4 regions of the Oribacterium sp. FC2011 genome follow, and region 1 is predicted to be linked to each of the others. Evidence: predicted binding sites of a transcription regulator. Region 1 holds the regulator's gene; each other region holds the start of a gene.

What was found. The regulator Rex, encoded in region 1, represses fermentation and respiration genes when NADH is low (regulators of the CRP and FNR family bind a similar motif). The targets are predictions, from matches to a motif close to ATTGTTAANTANTTAACAAT.
Region 2: fucO (lactaldehyde reductase) is a predicted target of Rex. The motif match lies at 2,005-2,024, and genes of this name have one in related genera.
Region 3: rsxC (electron transport complex subunit RsxC) is a predicted target of Rex. The motif match lies at 3,225-3,244, and genes of this name have one in related genera.
Region 4: T357_RS0100825 (flavocytochrome c) is a predicted target of Rex. The motif match lies at 2,876-2,895, and genes of this name have one in related genera.

Annotation. Positions count from the first base shown of each region.
Region 1 covers NZ_JNJM01000001.1:28,418-32,740, forward strand. The annotation lists gene T357_RS0100125 (NAD(P)H-hydrate dehydratase) at 37-987, opposite strand; gene acpS (holo-ACP synthase) at 1,132-1,491, opposite strand; gene T357_RS0100135 (redox-sensing transcriptional repressor Rex) at 1,512-2,147, opposite strand; gene T357_RS0100140 (adenylosuccinate synthase) at 2,454-3,740, opposite strand; gene T357_RS0100150 (AAA family ATPase) at 4,278-4,323, opposite strand, start outside.
Region 2 covers NZ_JNJM01000008.1:155,607-159,929, forward strand. The annotation lists gene T357_RS0108345 (M15 family metallopeptidase) at 1-650, opposite strand, end outside; gene T357_RS21710 (carboxylesterase family protein) at 1-61, opposite strand, end outside; gene fucO (lactaldehyde reductase) at 821-1,972, opposite strand; gene T357_RS0108355 (TetR/AcrR family transcriptional regulator) at 2,094-2,642, opposite strand; gene T357_RS0108360 (protein kinase domain-containing protein) at 2,721-4,323, opposite strand, start outside.
Region 3 covers NZ_JNJM01000017.1:22,307-26,629, reverse strand. The annotation lists gene rsxE (electron transport complex subunit RsxE) at 1-139, opposite strand, end outside; gene T357_RS0113580 (RnfABCDGE type electron transport complex subunit G) at 155-763, opposite strand; gene T357_RS0113575 (RnfABCDGE type electron transport complex subunit D) at 763-1,710, opposite strand; gene rsxC (electron transport complex subunit RsxC) at 1,707-3,107, opposite strand; gene glmS (glutamine--fructose-6-phosphate transaminase (isomerizing)) at 3,593-4,323, opposite strand, start outside.
Region 4 covers NZ_JNJM01000001.1:190,979-195,301, forward strand. The annotation lists gene T357_RS0100820 (EAL domain-containing protein) at 1-493, opposite strand, end outside; gene T357_RS0100825 (flavocytochrome c) at 764-2,779, opposite strand; gene T357_RS0100830 (MurR/RpiR family transcriptional regulator) at 2,930-3,673, shown strand; gene T357_RS0100835 (GGDEF domain-containing protein) at 3,893-4,323, shown strand, end outside.

The sequences.
Region 1 (4,323 bases):
TTTTGGAAATATGGGTCTGTCTTACCCCCTACAATGTTACTCTATTCTTATTCTGTCCAATACAGTTCCGAGTTTATCTGCGGTATCCCGGGCAAGGACTCCGTTGACTCCAAAAGTAAGTGCGGCTTCTCTTCCGGCTTCGGCATGGATGAGTACTGCGGCAACTGCGGCTCTGTATGCGATTTCCATCGGATTTAGAGCTATCTCAAGAGATACAGATGGTCTCATCAAGGCGTATAAGCCTGCAATGGTGCCGCTCAGAACATCTCCGGAGCCGCCTTTACTGAGAGCAGGACTTTCTTTTGTATTTTTAAACATGGCTTCATGTTGTGCATCACATATCAAGGTTTGTGAACCTTTCATGACTGTTATCAGACCAAACTCTCCGGAAACAGTCTCTGCATAGTATTCCGGGTTTTTAACCACTTCCGATATTTCACACTCTGCCAACCGGCTCATCTCCATGGGATGCGGGGTGATAACCACCGGGATTTCTTCCGCCACGGACTTCAATTTATCTTTGAGATGAGGCATTGAACTTATGATGTTGAGGCCATCTGCATCTATTATAAGAAGCGGATGCTTTTCTTCTGCCTTGTCACCCCATTTATCAGACACAGCGTTTAATATCTCTTCCACCATATCTTTGCTGAGATCGGTCGTTCCCATACCGGGTCCCAGCACCATAACATCCGCCCAGACTGCATTCCTCTCAGATATTTCCTGAAGATCCGTTTCCTCATCATAGCCTTCGAAAATGGCTTCCGGCAGCAGTGTCTGAAGGATCAGACGATTATCCTTATGTGTGAGAAACTTGACAAGTCCGGCTCCGGTCCGGTAAGCAGCCAAAGCCGAAAGATAGGCTGCTCCGCTCATCCCTTTGCTTCCTGCAACTATAAGAACTTTCCCATAGGTGCCTTTGTGACTGTCCTCAAGTCTTTTCGGAATATAGGCATAAAACTTTGAAGCATCTGTCACTATCTGCATGGTCTCTCCTTTTTGACCCATACCACGTACTTAAATCCAGCAGATTCGTACTTTGGCAGTCAATGATTCTGACCCAAAAGGGTCATGACTTCAACAAAATTGTTTAGTGTAAATGAAAGATATGAATATACTATACAGGATGTCTCACCCTTCCATTACTGCAAATGCCGACACCAGATCTTTTGTGTCGGTTATAGATAAATGTATGGTTTTTCCGCCAAGCTCTTCGAATTTCTTTTGTGCATTACCGTGTAGAACAGCATAGGGTTTTCCTTTTTCATCCCTTAGGATTTCAATCTCAGAAGGCCTGATTCCCGCAGTAAACCCTGTACCGAAGCACTTGACTATACATTCCTTACATGCAAAATCGCCGGCAAGCATCGAATCTTTGTCAGATGCCTGCCGACGCTCGTCTTCGGAAAAAATACGTTCTACAGTTTTGTTTCTTCTTGTATTTTTTATACGACTGATCTCGATAAGATCAGTTCCGATTCCTATGATCATAACTGAATCCTATCAATCGTTTAATCTTCAAGAGCCTCGCCCATACGATAGCTGAGTCTCATAAGTGACTCTGAAAGATGAACATTCTCAATAACAATATTATCAGGAACATCAAGGTCTACATGGGCAAAATTCCATATTCCCACAATTCCTGCATCTATAAGCTGCTCAACTACTTTTATCGCCGGGCCCTTAGGGATACAAACTGCAGCCATTTTTATATCATTCTCTCTGATGACACTTTCAAGCTTGTCCATGGACTGGATCTGAATCTCTCCTACCATATTGCCGATAATGCTTGGATCCTTATCGAAAATGGCCTTAACGATAAATCCTCTCTTACGGAAATTTGTATAGTTGGCAAGAGCCTGTCCGAGATGTCCGGCACCGACAATGATCATTTCATGTTCATTGTCAATGTTTAAAATCTTGGCTATCTCATCATGGAGATTCTTGATGTTATATCCATAACCCTGCTGTCCGAAACCTCCAAAGTTGTTCAGATCCTGTCTGATCTGAGAAGCAGTGAGCTTCATACGCTTACTGAGCTCACTTGAAGAAATACGCTCAATGCCCTGATCCATAAGATCCTCAAGATAACGATAATACCTCGGAAGTCTCTGGATGACTGCCTGTGAAATATCTTTTTTAGCCATAATAACCCTCAATAATTACTTAAAGATTTTTATTGTCAATGTGGTCTTTCGAACAAGTAATAATCACCTATTTCCCTTTAGACCCTTTGAAAAATATTATACATTTTTGTTAATATTATGTCAAAAAGAAGTTGTAGAATTCTTAACAAGCCATAGAAACCATACGAATTCTTTTGATCCGCACAAAGCCTTATGACTCTCACAATTATAATCCCGGGCAGATATAAAAAGACTGATCGGACATCATATCCGATCAGTCTCGTATTATCATACTATAAATATATCCACCAGGAAGCTTTCTCTGTTTTAGATCTTCGGTGTTCTCTTAAGTATTGCGTGTCTTTCAGGACCGTTGGAAACCATGGTGATCGGTGTTTCAATCTGCTTCTCGATGAAATCGATATAGTCCTTGCACTCCTTAGGAAGATCCTCATAATCAGTGATACCGCGGATATCACAGTTCCATCCCGGAAGCGTTTCATAAACAGGCTTTGCCTTATGAAGGAGCGGTGTTACAGGGAAATCTGTAGTCACCTTTCCGTCTATCTCATAACCTGTACAAACCTTAAGCTCCTTAAGATAGCCAAGTACATCAAGTACAGTAAGGACAGCCTCGGTTGCGCTCTGGAGCTGACAGCCGTACTTTGAAGCAACTGCATCATACCAGCCTACTCTTCTTGGACGGCCTGTAGTTGCACCGTACTCGCCCTTGTCTCCGCCTCTCTTACGAAGCTCCTCTGCCTCATCTCCGAAAAGCTCGGAAACGAAGTCACCTGCACCTACCGCTGAAGAATAAGCCTTTGTAACAGCAATTATATCTTTAATCTCATATGGAGGAATACCTGCACCAACTGCACCGTAAGCTGCAAGTGTTGAGCTTGAAGTAACCATCGGATAGATACCGTGATCCGGATCCTTCATGGTTCCAAGTTGACCCTCCAGAAGAACAGTCTTACCTGCCTTAAGAGCCTCTCTCAGGAACTTTGAAGTATCTGTTACATAAGGTGCGATGAGGTCTCTCTGCTTGTGCATCTCTGCAAGAAGATCCTCATATACAAGCTCAGGTGCATGATAAAGCTCACGGAGTGTAGCATTCTTCATCTCAACAACCTTATGAAGTCTGTCAGTGAGAACCTCTTCATCGAAAAGCTCATTTACCTGAAGACCGATCTTTGCAAACTTGTCAGAGAAGAAAGGAGCGATGCCGGACTTTGTGGAACCGTAGCTCTTTCCTGCAAGTCTTGCCTCTTCAAGGCTGTCAAAAAGTACATGATAGGGCATCATAACCTGTGCGCGATCAGAAACAAGTATCTTAGGTGTGGGAACTCCTGCGTCAACTATTGACTTAAGCTCGGAAACGAACTTTGTAATGTCTAATGCCACGCCATTACCAAGTACTGAAGTTGTGTGATCATAGAACACACCGCTTGGAAGAAGGTGAAGAGAAAAACGGCCATAGTTGTTAATGATGGTATGACCTGCATTTGCACCGCCCTGAAAACGTACAACGATGTCAGAAGACTCTGCAAGCATGTCAGTAATCTTGCCTTTTCCTTCGTCTCCCCAGTTTGCACCTACGATTGCTCGAACCATAAAAATCCTCCTAAAGGGATAGTATCCATATGGACACTACTGATGCTTCTCACCTTTTTGACACATACCGATCTCTTGCACGAATTCTTCTTAATTTCTTACTTACTAAGCAGCAAAAGTAAAAGACTCGCATCCGAAGACCGGGCGGTTGAACCGCTGTGAGAGATTCGTGACCGAAGCATCAAAAATATTATTTTTTAGTCAGACCCGTGAACCAGATGAAAATATATATAACCGTTGGTATCACGATCAGACAAAACAGAACCGCCAGGATATACTCTTTTTTCGCACCCGTAAAGGCAAAAAACAAAAGCATCACAAGCAATATGACTATTAAAACTAGTGCCAAAACGGCAAGTATCCGTTTTAATGACATAACTGCACCTCCCGGCTCTGTGCTTTCAGCACAGACAAAAAAATTATATAAATAAACCTCATATATTTCAAGGTTAATGTTATATGCAATTGTTATGTCTCTTGTTCATAAAAGGTGCCCTGCAATATTGCAGAACACCTATCTGATTAGAAATCTAATATCTATGCTGTTTCTATAACGCATGAATGATGTTTGTAATTTTGACTA
Region 2 (4,323 bases), on a different contig from region 1:
TATTCTGCTTTTTTAGAATATTTTTCTGAATACTTTTCTGTGATCTCCGTAGGCAGCTCAAAATGCTGGTAATCCTTCCGATCAGTCCAGTCGCCGCCCCACTCGAAGCCCTTTTCCGTAAAAAGTTTGTAACAGAGATCATCTTTTTCTATCTTGTAATCAAAGTCCTTTGATCTGTTAAGATAAGGTTTTCCTGTAGCCGGTTCTATCACTTCTTTTTCAGAACCGTCTTCATTTTTCACGATCTTATGATAGGGATTATATAAGGTGTTGATATCCACTGCCATTCCAAGTCCGTGCTTTGAGATTCTATTCGTGTGTGATATAAACCTGAAATTAAAGCAGGAGGAGTTGTTATCACGCATCATGATCTCATCATTAGCCATATAATTATCAGGAAGCACCATACGTTCTATGGGGTAGTCAGCATCATAAAGTTTCTCGAAAATCTCAAGTACATCTTCGGCGATAAGCTTATGAACCACCATTTCTCCCTGATGGGTGTTGCCGTCCTTATCTTTGTGCAGCACCAGAAGATAGCGGAGATCTTCACGGGGAACAATGCAATCATCCTTATAAGTATTACCACTCTTCATCCGGTCAAACAGATCATCTGAGATTAACATAAGGAGAACGGCTTTTTTTGACATAGGGCATTTCCTTTCATTCTTGTTTGTCTCATATAATTCTACATAAAATCGCACTACAAATATCGGCAATTGTTTGACATTTTATAAAAAATTAAAAAAAACCCATCGGGGACGAATCTCGCCGGCGAAATCCGTCCCCGATGGGGTTGACATTTAACTTTATTTGATTATTACTTCACCATGAGCATGCGGAACATCTCAATTACCTGCTCTTTTGTAGCCTCACGAGGATTTCCGGGATAGCATGCATCGTTAAGTGCATCTGTAGCAAGAGTATCGAGGTCCTCTTCCTTGATCTTATCAAGAGTCTTAGGAATTCCTACATCCTCTGAAAGCTTCTTTACAGCTTCGATAGCGGCATCACGATACTGATCCTGAGTCATATCGTCTACACCCTTAACGCCCATAGCTCTTGCAACCTCTCTGAGTCTCTCACCTGTGTACTCACGGTTGAATTCCATGGAGATAGGAAGGAACATAGCGCATGCTACTCCATGAGGTGTGTCATAGTGAGCTGAAAGTGTATGAGCCATAGCGTGATCAATTCCGAGACCAACATTGGAGAAGCCCATACCTGCGATGTACTGACCGAGAGCCATTCCCTCTCTGCCCTCTTTCTTATTCTCAACTGCATCACGAAGATTTGAAGAAATAAGACGGATAGCCTCAAGATGGAACATATCTGTCATTTCCCAAGCTGCTCTTGTGGTATAACCCTCGATGGCATGAGTAAGAGCATCCATACCGGTTGATGCTGTAAGGCCCTTTGGCATTGAAGACATCATCTCAGGATCTACAACAGCAACGATTGGCATATCGTGGGTATCTACACAAACGAACTTACGCTCTTTTTCAACATCAGTGATAACGTAGTTGATGGTAACCTCTGCAGCTGTACCTGCAGTTGTAGGAACAGCGATGATAGGAACGCAAGGATTCTTTGTAGGTGCAACACCCTCAAGAGAACGAACATCTGCAAACTCAGGGTTTGTAATGATGATTCCGATTGCCTTTGAAGTATCCATGGAAGATCCGCCGCCGATAGCAACGATGCAGTCTGCACCTGACTTTTTGAATGCTTCAACACCGTTCTTTACATTCTCGATGGTTGGGTTTGGCTTGATATCTGAATAAATCTCATATGGAATCTTTGCTTCATCAAGAAGAGTTGTAACCTTTCCTGTAACTCCGAACTTGATGAGGTCAGGATCTGATGCAACAAAAGCCTTCTTGAAACCGTTGTTGTTTATCTCATTAACTATCTCCTTGATGGCTCCTGCTCCATGATAAGATGTCTGATTAAGTGAAATTCTGTTTGCCATAATACGCAATCTCCTTTAATTGTGAATATCTATGTGTTAAAAATTTAACACGTTCTTATGGGAGTATTCTACATCTTTAGAATGCGTAATATAAGTTACAGATTTTCACTTTTGTAACATCTTAGAGAATATTTATTTTTGAGAATTGATCTGCCAGCGCTCCCGGCATGGCATCTATCATGAGATCGGCAAGTTCCTCTTCCGTTTCCTGCATGCCCTTCAAAAGCCACTGAACAGTCATATAAATGGAGGCCTGACAATACATCTCCAAAAGCTTCCGGGTATGTTTGTCGGGAGGTGTGCCGGTTTTTTCTCTGATAAGGGAACAGTAAAATTCATAGATCATTATGAAGTCATGTTCCTTCAGATTATTCTGCTCATCTCCTTTGAATCCCGCAGAAAAAAATAATCGCTCTTCCCTGATGTACTGGAACTTCTTTATGAGACCGTCACGAACGGTCTCTCCTTTTCCCATCTCCTTGAAGGATTGCTTTAATATGCGATCAAAGTACCAGTTTATAAGGTCGTATTTATCTATAAAATTCCTGTAGAAGCTCTGCCTCGAAACACCGCACTTCTCAACTATCTGAGTCACGGTAATGTTCTCGGGATCTGCACTTTTCATACATTTCTTCATGGCTTCCGCAAGCCTTAGTTTAATTTCAGCCATAGTTTGTCCTGTTTTCGAATGGATTTCCATCGGGGACGGTTCTCGCCGGAGTGAACCGTCCCCAATGGATACAGAGCTTTAATATTGACCGGCATATTCATTTTCATTTTGTATGTTCATCATCTGAAGCTGTTTTTTCTGAATATACATTAAGAGCTTTTCACGCCCTATCCAGAAAATACAAAAGGCCATACCATATAAACCGATCATCATTGGATTTATCGATAATAATATGTCCACTATCCTATCTAATATTTGGATATGGAACATTCCGACTCTGATCATATTTTTCATTAATCCCAGTAAGAAAAATAAAAAATAAACGATCACCATCAGATTCCAGTAAAACCCTTTTTTATAATAGATATTTGTGATCTTTTTATCTTCCCTTGAAAGCAGGGCGTACTGATCTAACAAAATATACGCGATGGAAAGGGACGTTATGGCCACCCAGCTGTATTCACTGTAAGATCCCGGGAGGGTTCCTCCGCGCTGCATAATTGAAATAAAATTTGCTATCAGTACAAGGGCAGAAAAATATCCTGAGAAGGTTCCTGACGAAATGATCATACAAAGTAATAGCAGTAATTTTATCCATGAAAATCCCGAGCTTATCATCAGGTATATACCTGCGCAAAGTATTACAAAAGTTGTGAAACCTGTATTATTCTTAAATACATTTAAAACGTATTTCCCTAAACACGCTGCAAGAAATATATATTCCCATAAAGAGAGATCGATCATCATATCGGGGGCCAATGTCAGCTTCCAGGCAGCAGCACCAAATAAAAGCATTATACTTCCCATAACAAGGGAACTTCTTTTATGCTCTATTTTAAACCCAAGATTGGCGTCATACATCAGTTTTTCGATATCAATAAGCATATCATCCATTGACTGATATCTGTCATCGGGGTTATACATACATGCTTTTGCTATCACAGAATAAAAATCTCTTGAAATATTGCATTCCGGTTCGGGCACAATATATCCGGGAGTATACTGCATGCCTGAGTTCACATTATATGTATTTGAATCAGGGAATTTAAGATTATTGGACAGAACATACAGCATCATTCCAAAAGAATATATATCTGCCGTATTGTCGTATCTGTCCTCTGATGATCTTACTTCAGGCGCAGCATAACCTTTTGTGAAGGCAATGGTTCCTGCGAATCCGTCTTTGGTTTTTTTGGCAATTCCAAAATCTCCGAGTTTATACTGCTTTTTTGTTTCTGAATAAAAAACGTTTTCAAGCTTAACATCTCTATGCAAAACGTTATTGTTATGGGCCTTTTTTAACGCAAGTCCTATCTCATAAGCCAGTTTCAGAATTTCTTTTTCATCGCCATGTGACAGTGCCTCAGGCAACATCCTGATGTTTCCGCTTTTTGTTCTTGTTATAACAGAAGGTATTTTTTCCATTACAACAATTTGCAGCTTTAAGGTTGTTCTCGAAACAGTTTCCGGTTTTTCCTTTACAGCAGAAACTACATCATCCTTTTCGTCCAGAGTTACCCAGATTTCTGTGTGATCATATATTTTTACAACGTAATTCTGAAAATCACCGATATCCTTTTGTACCTGAACGGATTCTTTGAAGAATTCAGAATCGGAATTATGATTTCTGAATCCCATGATCTTCATTGCATATTTTTTCTTTTCAGATGAACGGGACATA
Region 3 (4,323 bases), on a different contig from region 1:
TAGTGGAAAGACCCATACCGATGGCATTGAACGCACTTGTTGTTGTAGCAAGTGTAGGACACATACCAAGCATAAGGATGAAGGTAGGATTTTCCTTGATAATGCCGTTATAAATTCTTTCAAGATATTTATTATTCATTTATCACGACCTCCTTCACTTTACGATGTATTTCTGTACAAACTCAGTTGCAGCATTGGTTGAGTTAACAACTGCTGTAGAAGTCATTGTGGCACCGGAGATAGCATCGATTTCACTCTCTCCTGCTCCGCCGCCCTTCTTGACACTTAAGTTTGTTCCCTTGCCTGTAAACTGCTCATAGAACGCCGGTTCAAGAGCTCTCTGGCCGAGACCTGCAGTCTCAGGGAGTGTTTCAGGGAAGGAAATGCCGGTAACCTTTAAGTCACTGTCAACACCGATAACAACTACAACGTTTCCGCCGTAACCTGCGGCCTGGGCCTTGACGATGTATCCGATCTCTGCGCCGGAAGCATCCTTTGCGGCAACTACTGAAAGGAGCTCTGCTCCGCCGTTGTCTGCGGATACTGTTCCTTCAGCCTTTGCTGTTTCCAGGGTTTCTGCGTATGTCTCATCATCATAGGATTCTGCTGCCATAACCGCCTGATATGAAGCGATGGTGGAAGCATTCTTGATGGAATCAATCTGATCCTTGGTCATGCCGTAAACTGCTCCGAGAAGTAATCCGGATACAAGAGTGATGGCTGTAAGGATGAGGGCGTCTTTTACAAAAGATTCTTTCTTCATTACTTCTCATCCTCCCTTCCGAATGCCTTTGGAATAGTCTTAAGGTTTATAACAGGAACGATAATGTTTGTAAGGATGATCGCATAGGAAACGCCCTCTGCTGAACCACCGAACAGACGGAAAAGTCCTGTCATGACACCAAGGATGACTGCGTAAACAATCTGTCCCTTTGGAGTGATAGGTGATGTAACATAATCAGTTGCCATGAAGAAGGCACCGAAGATAAGTCCACCGCCAAGGATCTCGCACAGGAGATAGTTGATATCAAATCCGTGACCGCCGAAAAGCAGTGTGAATACAGCTACTGTTGCAATGTAGATGCAAGGGATCTTCGGAGATATTACCTTCTTAATGATGAGGTAAGCTGCACCGAAAAGGAGGCAGAGCTTTGAAACTTCACCGATGGTTCCCGGGATACGTCCGAGGAAAAGGTTCATGAGGTCAACCTTGGCCATATCTCCGCCGGCTTTCATGAAAGCAAGAGGTGTTGCACCTGACATGGCGTCCGGTCCTACTACTGTCCAACCGGTCATCTTTCCTGCGAAAGAGATAAGAAGGAAGCATCTTGCACCAAGAGCCGGGTTCATCCAGTTCTTTCCGAGTCCGCCGTAAAGCATCTTGATAACGATGATGGCGAAAACAGCACCTACGCAGGGAATCCATACAGGGATATCCGGCGGGCAGTTAAGTGCAAGGATAAGACCTGTTACCGCAGCTGACCAGTCACCTATGGTGATCGTCATCTTCATGAATTTCTCATAGGCATACTCTGAAAGTACTGCAAATGCCACTGTCAGGATAACAACCAGGGCAGCATTGAAGCCCCACTGTATGATACCGTAGATAGTTGTAGGAATCATGGCGATAACAACATCACGCATGATCTCGGAAGTGGTAACTTCATCACGAATGTGAGGATTTGAGGAAAGATTTAACATCTTATTCATTTCTTCACCTCCTCAGTAGATTTTGTTTCTTCTTTTGCCTTTGCTTCGGCTTCAGCCTTTGCCTTTGCGGCAGCAGCTCTCTTCTCTGCATTGACAAGGCGCTTCATCTGTTTGAAAGCCTGGGTAAGAGGTCTCTTGGCAGGGCAAACGTATGAACAGCAGCCGCACTCGATACACTCCATACCGTAAAGCTCTGCGAACTTTGATGTATCCTTGTTGAGACCTGCTTTCATAAGCATTGTGGGAACAAGATTCTCGGGACATGCTTCAACGCAGCGTCCACAGTTGATACATGCTGTTGTAGGCTCTGCTGCAACAGGATCGTGAAGCAGTGCAAGAATTGAAGATGAATTCTTTGCTACAGGTACATCAAGCTTAAAAAGAGGGATACCCATCATAGGACCACCGCAGATGATCTTTTCGGGATCGGCCTTGAAACCGCCTGCCTGATCGATGATCTCCTGGTAGTTCATACCGAGAGGTACCCTGAAGTTGCCGGGCTTTGCTACAGCGTCACCGGTAACTGTTACAATCTTTCTTACCAGAGGCTTTGACTCGCATACAGCCTCATAGATAGCAACCACGGTGTCTGCATTGTCAACTACGCAGCCCGCATCTGCAGGAAGCATTGAAGCGTTGATCTTTCTGCCGGTAACAGCAAAAATAAGCTGACGCTCACCACCCTGAGGGTACTTTGTCTGAAGAGCTGCAACCTCTATGTTTGACTCGCCCTGTGCCTTTTCCGTAAGAATCTTGATGGCATCAGGTTTGTTGTCTTCTACACAGATAACACCTTTTGCATTAGGGAATATAGAGAGAATGACCTTGAGACCACCGATGATCTTTTCAGGAGTCTCCATCATGTCTCTGTAATCAGATGTAAGATATGGCTCACACTCTGCGGCATTAACAAGGAAATAATCGATCTTGTCAATGTTTTTGGGCATGAGTTTAACTGATGTCGGGAATCCGGCACCTCCAAGACCAACGATACCAGCCTCCTTAACGATATTGACGATCTCGTCACGGCTGAGCTTGGTATAGTCTCTTGCCTGACCGAATCCTTCAATAGCTTCATAATTCTGGTCGTTGTCAACGACGATAGCGTCTACTACGGCTCCGCCGGCTGTAAGTCGCTTCTCTATAGCCTTTACGGTACCTGAAACTGAACAGATAACCGGGCTGGAAACGAATCCGCCTGCCTCAGCAATCTTCTGTCCTACAAGGACATGATCTCCCTTTTCAACTATCGGTTTTGCGGGAGCACCTATGTGCTGAGATACCGGATAAACCATAACCCCCTGTGGCTTAGGCTTAAGATCTACTATAGCCTGATCCTTTGCGAGATCCTTGCCGTCATAGGGGTGGACGCCACCTTTAAAAGTGGAAACACCCATATTCGTATACCTCCAAAAATAATTTCATAGACTTTAAATAATATAACAAAATTAAAGAATCATAACAATAAAAAACCTATTTGTGTATGACATTTAGTGCATATTTTCCACAAAAATGTTGTTAAAAATTTGTCACATTCAACAAAAGCCACAAACATGAAGAAGTATTGTATACAAAGATTGCATGGTGTATACAAAAAACGCATGGTTACTTATCCCGAAACAGGCAGCGAGGAGCCACGGGTTTTTTTTAATACCATTGGAGGAGGTTTTATATACAAAAATCGGATCCCCCGGAGCTCTTAGAGTCTCTTAGGAATCCGTTATACATAGGACCACCGGGGACGGTTCTCTACGGGAACCGTCCCCGGTGGATTATATTCTGCTAAATATTTTAATTGTTGCAAGTAAAGGGGTCAGCCCCCTTACAATATTCTGAATATATGCTGAGAGTTTTGTGATGGGGGCTGCCCCCTCTCCTGCTATTATTCAACAGTTACTGATTTTGCAAGATTTCTTGGTTTATCAACATCGAGACCCTTGGCAACACTTACATAGTATGCAAGGAGCTGTAACGGAATTACAGCAAGGGAGGTTGCAAAGTAAGGATCTGTGGTGGGAACATAAACCGTGAAGTCAGCTGTATCTTCTATATTGTAGTTTCCGTAGGTGGTAAGTCCCATAAGGTATCCGCCTCTGGCTTTAACTTCTACCATGTTGGAAACGGTCTTCTCGAAAAGCTCGGGCTGTGACAGTATACCTACAACCAGGATGCCTTTTTCAATAAGAGAAATGGTTCCGTGCTTAAGTTCTCCCGCAGCATAGGCTTCGGAGTGGATATAGCTTATCTCCTTAAGCTTCAGTGAACCCTCGAGGCCGATGGCATAGTCGATTCCTCTTCCGATGAAGAAAACGTCCTGAGCATTGGCCTGCTTGGCTGCAAACCACTGGATACGCTCTTTGTCCTTGAGGATATCTTCTATCTTCTGCGGTAATGCTTCAATCTCGGAGATAAGTGCTGAATAACGTTCTGCGTCGATCTCCCCACGTACCTTTGCAAATTCAACCGCAAGAGTGTAACCTGCAATGAGCTGTGTTGAATATGCCTTTGTGGTGGCAACCGCGATTTCAGGACCTGCTAAGGTATAGAACACATTGTCGGCTTCACGGGCAATGGAAGAACCGATAACATTAACGATTCCCAGAGTCTTAACGC
Region 4 (4,323 bases), 160 kb from region 1:
CCATTCCGGGATACATCTGGCTTATGGTTTCAGCCACACCACCCAGGGATTTAAGCATTCCCACCTTAATTTTATTTAAAGATGTAATATTTCGGTGATTTACTGTGACTATAGTGAAGGGGGTCTGCATCAGGTTGTCAGAAACTATGCTGCTCTGACCCGAAGAACTTTTTATGGCGCTGCCGAAGGGCATAAGAATGTCATACTCCTCATTGTCCAGGGCATCCTTAAGAGTCTTTTCCTTCATAACCCTGAACTCAACCTCGAATCCTGCTTTATCCGCTGCCGCCCTCATAAGATCAGCACCGATACCTATCACCTCTTTATTATCATCGAGATAGAATAACGGACATCGATCAACAGGTACACACACCGTTAGAACCTCTTTGTTAACTGTGGTCTGGTCTGCTAAAGCTCCAAAGGTAAAACAAAAGACAACAAAAAGACACGCAATTGAAGCCAGTATCAGATTATGGTTTCTATTCGTTCTCAAATCAGCATACCTTCCTTTTTCATTGCCCTATATATGAATTATCGACCTAAGATAATTTTATATAAATCATTTGCATCAGGAACAGCAAAAGGGCCGATATACTTACATTTGGAAAACAATTTTCCAGCAGCATATTCACATCCGCTCCACCGGGGACGGTTCTCGCCAGCGAGAACCGTCCCCGGTGGAATTCCCGATGGGATATAAAAAGGCGGCCGGGATAACCCGACCGCCTTCAAAAGTGTCAAACCACTTTATATTATTATAGTTTTATCCAACGTAATCTACAGCGCTATTTCCTGCGATCTGACCAAATACGATGATATCAGTTACAGCAGTTCCGCCAAGACGGTTTCCGCCGTGAACGCCTCCGGTAACCTCACCGGCTGCGAAAAGACCAGGGATAACTTCGCCTGACTTGTTGATAACTTCTGAATTAGTATTGATCTTAAGACCACCCATTGTGTGATGGATACCGGGAGTTACAAGGATTGCATAGTAAGGTGCTGTTGCAAGGTCGTTCTCATTAGAGAATGATGTACGTCCGAACTCTTCATCCTTCTTGTCAGCCCAGATCTTAGCCCAGCCTTCCATTGTCTCCTTGAATGCATCTGCAGGGATACCGATAGCCTCTGCAAGCTCCTCATAAGTCTCACCTGTATAGCCGTAACCGGAATCAAGGTAGCCCTTATATACCTTAGAACCATCGATCATCTTCTGATCAAGGATAAGCCATGCTGTACCGTTTGTCTGCTCGATCTCAGCTGCAGAAACCTTATCTCTTGTTGCAACTTCATCGTAGAAACGTTTTCCTTCGTTGTTTACAAGGATAGCACCGTCACCACGAACACCCTCTGTGATAAGGTGTGCATTGCCGCCCTCATCAATATGAACTGTAGGATGGATCTGGATCTGATCAAGATCAACTACGTCAGCATTAACATCTTCAGCCTGTGCCATCTTGATACCCTGGCCAAGAGCACCGTCAGCATTGGTTGAGCAGAAGCCCTTGAGATCAGGTTTAAGCTCTTCAACCATCTCCTGGTTTGCACCGAAACCACCGGTTGCAAGAACTACAGCCTTGGCATTTACAGTGATCTCATTTCCGGTCTCACCTTCTGCAACGACACCAACTGCCTTGCCGTCTTCCATGATGATCTTGTTAGCTGTTGTATTGTAGTAAACCTCGATACCGTCTCTCTCCTCAACGTTCTTTGTAAGAGCAGGTACGATGAATGCTCCGACTGAAAGTGTCTTGCCTTCTGCATCTACAGGTCTGTGGATACGCTTAACTGAAGCACCGCCGGCAGCACCAACAGATGAAAGCTCTGCGTTGTGCTCCTTAAGCCATGTGATAGCACCTGCTGAATTCTTTGTAAGTGTATCAACAAGCTCAGGATCGTTGATTCCGTGTCCGCCGATGATTGTATCGAGAGCCATAAGCTCAGGAGAATCGAAATATCCTTCAGGTGAAGCCTGGTAAGCATCCCACTGCTGCTGAACTGTTGCAGCAAGCTCTGTGATAGTCTTGTTATCAGCCCAATCCGTAGCAGCTGTCTTGAGAGTCTTCTCAACACCGTCACCCTCTGTAAACTCATTCTTGCTCTGGTATTCTGTGCCTGCAGCATTGAGGCCACCTGTTGAACGAACAGTGTTTCCACCGCCCATTACCTGTGACTCAAGGATAACTACCTTCTTACCTGCGTCAGCTGCTGTGATGGCTGCTGTCATACCTGCGCCACCCATACCAACTACAACTATATCTGTTTCGATGGTCATATCCTCTTGAGGCTCAACTGCTGCATCGATTTCTATTGAATCAAGGTCTTCAGGCTTAAGTCCTGCCTCTGCAAGAGCTGCTGTAGCTGCCTTAACGATAGCATCTGATGTGATGGTTGCACCGGAAACAGCATCAACCTGAATTGTGTTTCCTGCGATCATCTTCTCAGGGAAATCTGCGATAGGCTTTGATCCGATACCGTCTGTCTCTCCCGGACCTTCGATCTTAACGTCAGCGATCTTTCCGTCTTCAAGTGTCAATGTTACTGTTACAGGGTTGCTGTCACCGTGGATTCCAGGTGCTGATCCTGTAAATGTTCCTGAAACCGCTCCTCCCTCTGCTGCCGGAGCTTCTGTTGCTGCTTCTGTTGCAGCTGCAGTTGTTTCTGCCGGTGCTGCAGTTGTTGCAGTAGGTGTGTTTCCCGCACAACCTGCAAGTGCTGTTGCTGTCATGGCACCTGCCATAACCACTGAAGTAATCTTCCTACCCAGTTCTAGTTTTTTCATAATTTTTTACCTCTCAGTTCATTTTGACAATTTTGTCAATTAGATACGGTTTTCTGTGGCAATATTATCATCCGGCTATAGATAATGCAACGGGTTTTTGATATATTATTGACAACGTTATGTTTTTTTTATAAATGCAGGAGCAGATTAATGAATATCATAGAAAAAATGCATCAATTTAAGGATTCCTACACCTCGAATGAACAGAAACTCTATCAGATGATCATTAAAAATCCTGACCTCATACACACCTTCACCATCACACAGATAGCGGGTTTTGCCGACGTCTCTACTTCAGCCATGCTGAGATTTTGCAAACGACTGGGTTTTAACGGCTATAAGGATTTCAAATATGAAATGGATGCCTGGCTCCGTTCCGAAAGTGCACAGTCAGCTTCCGACAATCCTCTTCAAAAAATCGCAAGCTCCTTTTCCGATGCCATAATGTCTATACCGGAGGCATGTGGTGATGGACTAAACAAGCTTTCAACTGACATACTTTCATCTGATAAAGTTATGTGTTTTGGACGATACAGAAATAAGATAGTTTGCGATAAATTCCGGATGAATCTCACAGACCTTGGCATCCCCTGCCTTGTTGCCTCAGATCTTCTGAGCTATGAGCATTCCGAAAAGCTGGTAGATTCAGACACAACAGTTATCATTTTCAGCGTCTATCACGATATGAAAAGCTACCAGCGCATAATTGAGGAAATCTCTTCCATAACAGATAAGCTCTGGCTTGTAACCTGTAATATAGAAAGAACCAAACATACCCCTATTTCAAATATACTTCTCTTACCGAACATCTCCAACAATTACATGGCCGTTGACCAGCAGACAGTCATGATAGCATTCGTGGAAATGCTGACATATATTTTGAGGCAAAAATAAAAGAGCCAGATCTTAACGCCTGGCTCTCGACAACTTTGAAAAGTCAATTAAACTATGAAAATCCAATAATTTTCCACGCTCTATTGCATGGGGTTTGATTCTCTCCAAAAGATAATCTCTGCAATATTGGTATCATTGTATTTTAAATGGCTCATATTCAGGAAAGCCGATAATGACATGTTTGTTTATGAAAAAATTTTTCCTTTTGGAGTGTAAAGCATGGCAAATTTAAGAGAAACAATAGAATATGCCGTCAGTTATTTAAACTTCAATTGTTGGATTGCCATCCTGACCATTGTGTTTTTACTGATCCAGCTGAAGTCTGATCATACAATACAAAAAACCATAAAAAGCGGAATCATCTTATGCTCAATTGAGATCATTATCTTATCGATCATAACCAACGTTGTACATTGTGTTTATGGTCAGGGACATAAACAGTTTCTTGAATGGTGTTATACTTTGATCTATTTGGGCGTGATGATCATGCCATTCCTTTTTATAAAGTGCACTAAGGTCAGGTTTTTCAATTCCACCAAGGGCAGGCTCGTTGGCTTACTGGCTGTTATCTATGCTGTGGAAATGTTCCTGAATTTAATATATCCGGTATATTTCAGCGTAACCCCTGAAGGTGAATATATAGAAGGACC